One region of the Streptomyces sp. NPDC092045 genome, then DNA from elsewhere that is predicted to be linked to it. Evidence: riboswitches for the same ligand, from Rfam matches in the RefSeq annotation. Region 1 holds a riboswitch; the other holds the start of a gene.

The links. A riboswitch is a leader RNA that binds a small molecule or an ion and turns the genes downstream of it on or off. The one in region 1 is predicted to bind thiamine pyrophosphate.
Region 2: another riboswitch for thiamine pyrophosphate. It lies ahead of ACIQKA_RS15345 (thiamine ABC transporter substrate binding subunit); the one in region 1 lies ahead of thiC (phosphomethylpyrimidine synthase ThiC).

The regions. Positions count from the first base shown of each region.
Region 1 covers NZ_JBIVSC010000005.1:295,543-297,736, forward strand. The annotation lists gene ACIQKA_RS17160 (YibE/F family protein) at 1-879, opposite strand, end outside; TPP riboswitch at 951-1,097, shown strand; gene thiC (phosphomethylpyrimidine synthase ThiC) at 1,091-2,194, shown strand, end outside.
Region 2 covers NZ_JBIVSC010000004.1:415,792-417,985, forward strand. The annotation lists gene rlmN (23S rRNA (adenine(2503)-C(2))-methyltransferase RlmN) at 65-1,171, shown strand; TPP riboswitch at 1,201-1,311, shown strand; gene ACIQKA_RS15345 (thiamine ABC transporter substrate binding subunit) at 1,393-2,194, shown strand, end outside.

The sequences.
Region 1 (2,194 bases):
GAAGAGCGAGCCGAGCAGCCCGATGAGCAGCAGCGAGATCAGTGTGCCGAGCACCGCGACCGAGGTGCGGGCCGAGAGGCCGTGGCACATGTAGAGCGCGATCAGCATGATCGCGCTCGACCCGACCACCGCCACCACCAGCGGGTTCGACCCCTGCAGGATCGCGGGCAGGATGAAGAACATCAGCACCAGGAAACTCACGGCGAGCGCGACCAGGGCCATGAGCCCCCGCATCCGTCCGACCGCCACGACCGCGAGGGCGAAGATGCCTGCGAGCACCGCCAGCGGCACCTTCCGGTTCACGTCCGTCACCGAGTACTGGAGGTCGTACGGGGCGTCGGGGGCGTACGCCACCACCACGCCCTGTCCCTCCTCCAACTGGCGCGGTGCGCCCGGCTGCACGATCTCGGTGAACTCGCGCCCCTTGTTCGGCCCGGTCGTGACCTCGATCTTCGCCCTCTTGCAGTCCCCCTGCTGGGCCTCGACCGCCTCGCGCCCCTCCGGGGTGGAGGTGTCTCCGGTCGGTGGGACCTGACCGGCGTTCACGACCTTGCAGTCGACCTGCTCGACGGAGACGACCCTGCCCTGCTCGGTCTGGCGGTCGAAACCGACGCCGGTGCGTTCGTGCGCCGGGGCGCCGCCGGGCCACAGGACCACGAGCCCGATCATGACGGCGGTGGCGAAGGGGACCAGGACGGCGGCGATGACCTTGCGCAGGTGCCGGGAGACGGGGGCGGCGGGCCCGTGGCTGTGGCTGTGCCCGTGTCCGGCTCCATGACCGGGGCCGTGCCCTGCTCCGTGGCCGGATCCATGGCCGTCGGACGGGCCCGGGCCGTGGGAGTGGTCGTGCGGCTCGGGAGTCTGCTGGGGGGAAGTCACCGACCGATCATCGCAAGAACGGCGGGGGCCCACTGTTCAGCACGCCCGGGATGGCGCTAGCGTGGTGACACCTTTGCACACGCGGGAGCTCGGAGCACCGGGCTGAGAGGGCGCTGATCACCGTACGCGCGTACCGATGTACGTACGGGAGGAGGCTGCGCCGACCGCCGAACCTGTTACCGGGTAATGCCGGCGTAGGGAGATCGGTCTCATGACCATTCAGGACGCACGCACGCCTGCCTCCGAGCAGAACGACCAGTCCGCCGGGCGCACGCCGGGCTGGCACAAGGGATACGTCCAGGGCTCGCGCCCCGACCTGCGGGTTCCGGTCCGTCAGGTGCACCTCACCAACGGCAGGGACGTCACGCTGTACGACACGTCCGGCCCGTACACCGATCCCACCGTCGACACCGACGTGCGGCGGGGCCTGCCGCCGCTGCGCGAGAACTGGATCATCGCGCGCGGCGACACCGAGGAGTACGCGGGCCGCCCGGTCCGCCCCGAGGACGACGGCATCAAGCACACCTCGCCGCGCGGCGGCGGCCTCAAGAACCTCGACGCCGTCTTTCCCGGCCGCCCCCGTCTGCCGCGCCGGGGCCGCTCCGGCCAGGCGGTGACGCAGCTCGCGTACGCCCGTCGTGGCGAGATCACGCCGGAGATGGAGTACGTCGCGATCCGCGAGAACATCTCCCCCGAGGTCGTGCGGGAGGAGATCGCGGCGGGCCGGGCCGTGCTCCCGGCGAACGTCAACCACCCGGAGATCGAGCCGATGATCATCGGCAAGCGGTTCCTGGTGAAGGTCAACGCCAACATCGGCAACTCCGCCGTCACCTCCTCCATCGAGGAGGAGGTGGAGAAGATGACCTGGGCGACCAAGTGGGGCGCCGACACGGTCATGGACCTGTCCACCGGCCGCAACATCCACACCACCCGCGAGTGGGTGCTGCGCAACTCCCCCGTGCCCATCGGCACCGTGCCGCTCTACCAGGCCCTGGAGAAGGTCGACGGCAGGGCCGAGGAGCTGAGCTGGGAGATCTACAAGGACACGGTGATCGAGCAGGCCGAGCAGGGCGTGGACTACATGACCGTGCACGCCGGCGTGCTCCTGCCGTACGTGCCGCTCACCGCGCGCCGCAAGACCGGCATCGTCTCGCGCGGTGGCTCGATCATGGCCGCCTGGTGCCTCGCGCACCACAAGGAGAACTTCCTCTACACGCACTTCGAGGAGCTCTGCGAGATCCTCGCGGCGTACGACGTCACGTACTCGCTCGGCGACGGCCTGCGCCCCGGCTCGATCGCCGACGCCAACGACGCG
Region 2 (2,194 bases), on a different contig from region 1:
CGAGGGGCCCGTTGTCCACAGGACGGCGGGCCCCTCTTCGTATCTCTGCGACACTGGTAGCACCATGCCCAAGCCCGGAGAACTCACTTTCGTCGCCCCCCGCGGAGCCAAGAAGCCGCCGCGGCACCTGGCCGACCTCACGCCCGCCGAGCGGAAGGAGGCCGTCGCCGCGATCGGCGAGAAGCCCTTCCGCGCCAAGCAGCTGTCCACGCACTACTTCGCGCGGTACGCGCACGACCCCGCCGAGTGGACCGACATCCCGGCCGCCTCGCGGGAGAAGCTGGCCGGGGAGCTGCTGCCCGACCTGATGTCCGTGGTGCGGCACATCTCGTGCGACGACGACACCACCCGCAAGACCCTGTGGCGGCTGCACGACGGCACGCTCGTGGAGTCGGTGCTCATGCGCTACCCGGACCGGGTGACCATGTGCATCTCCTCGCAGGCCGGCTGCGGGATGAACTGCCCGTTCTGCGCGACCGGGCAGGCCGGTCTCGACCGGAACCTGTCGACCGCCGAGATCGTGCACCAGATCGTGGACGGCATGCGCGCCCTGCGCGACGGCGAGGTCCCCGGCGGCCCGGCCCGCCTTTCGAACATCGTGTTCATGGGCATGGGCGAGCCGCTCGCCAACTACAAGCGGGTCGTCGGCGCCGTCCGCCGCCTCACCGATCCCGAGCCGGACGGCCTGGGCCTGTCCCAGCGCGGCATCACCGTCTCCACCGTCGGACTCGTGCCCGCGATGCTGCGCTTCGCCGACGAGGGCTTCAAGTGCCGCCTCGCGGTCTCCCTGCACGCCCCGGACGACGAGCTGCGCGACACCCTCGTGCCCGTCAACACCCGCTGGAAGGTCCGGGAGGTCCTCGACGCGGCCTGGGAGTACGCGGAGAAGTCCGGGCGCCGGATCTCCATCGAGTACGCCCTCATCCGGGACATCAACGACCAGGCCTGGCGCGGCGACCTGCTCGGCCGACTGCTCAAGGGCCGGCGGGTCCACGTCAACCTGATCCCGCTGAACCCGACGCCCGGTTCGAAGTGGACCGCGTCGCGTCCGGAGGACGAGAAGGCGTTCGTGGAGGCCATCGCCCGCCACGGCGTGCCGGTGACCGTGCGGGACACCCGGGGCCAGGAGATCGACGGTGCCTGTGGACAGCTGGCCGCCGCCGAGCGCTGAGCTTGTACCCTGAGCTCGAACACATCTCCATATTCCGACAGGGGAGCGCCACAGCGCTGAGAGTGCGGTGTCCGTCAGACCGCAGACCCTCTGAACCTCGCCCAGGTCATTCTGGGTAGGAAGTTCGGTCGTAACTCGAGCTGTTGCGCCCTGCCCGCGTCCGGTCCGCCGGTCGTGGGCAGGGCCGCGTCTCTTCCTGGTCACCCCCAGGAGGAATCTCAGTGAGCACCAAGAAGACGGCCGCCGTCGCGCTCGTCGCGGCGCTGGCCGTCACGGCCCTCGCCGCCTGCGGCACCGATGACGTCCGCGAGGGCGCCGGCAAGTCCGGCGCGCCCGCGCCGAAGACCGTGACCCTCGTGAGCCACGACTCGTTCAACGCCTCCAAGGAGGTGCTGGCGGAGTTCACGAAGCAGACCGGTTTCACCGTCAAGGTCCTCAAGGCCGGCGACGCCGGCGAGGCCGTCAACAAGGAGATCCTGACCAAGGGCTCCCCGCAGGGCGACGTCTTCTTCGGCGTCGACAACACCCTGCTCTCCCGCGCCCTCGACAACGGGATCTTCGTCGGGTACCGGGCGAAGGGGCTCGACCGGATTCCGGCGGAGTACCACCTGGACGAGGAGCACCGGGTGACGCCGATCGACTCCGGCGACATCTGCGTCAACTACGACAAGAAGTACTTCGCCGACAAGAAGCTGGCGCCGCCGGTGACCTTCGACGACCTGGCGAAGCCGGAGTACAAGGACCTGCTCGTGGTCGAGAACCCGGAGCGGTCCTCCCCGGGGCTCGGTTTCCTGCTCGGCACGGCGGCGAAGTACGGGGACGACGGCTGGCAGGCGTACTGGTCGAAGCTCAGGGCGAACGGCGTGAAGACCGTCGACAGCTGGGAGCTCGCCTACAACCAGGAGTTCTCCGGTTCGGCCGGCGGCAAGCAGGCCAAGGGCGACCGGCCGCTGGTCGTGTCGTACGCCTCCAGTCCGCCGGTCGAGGTGCTGTACGGCGAGCCGCAGCCGAAGGTCGCGCCCA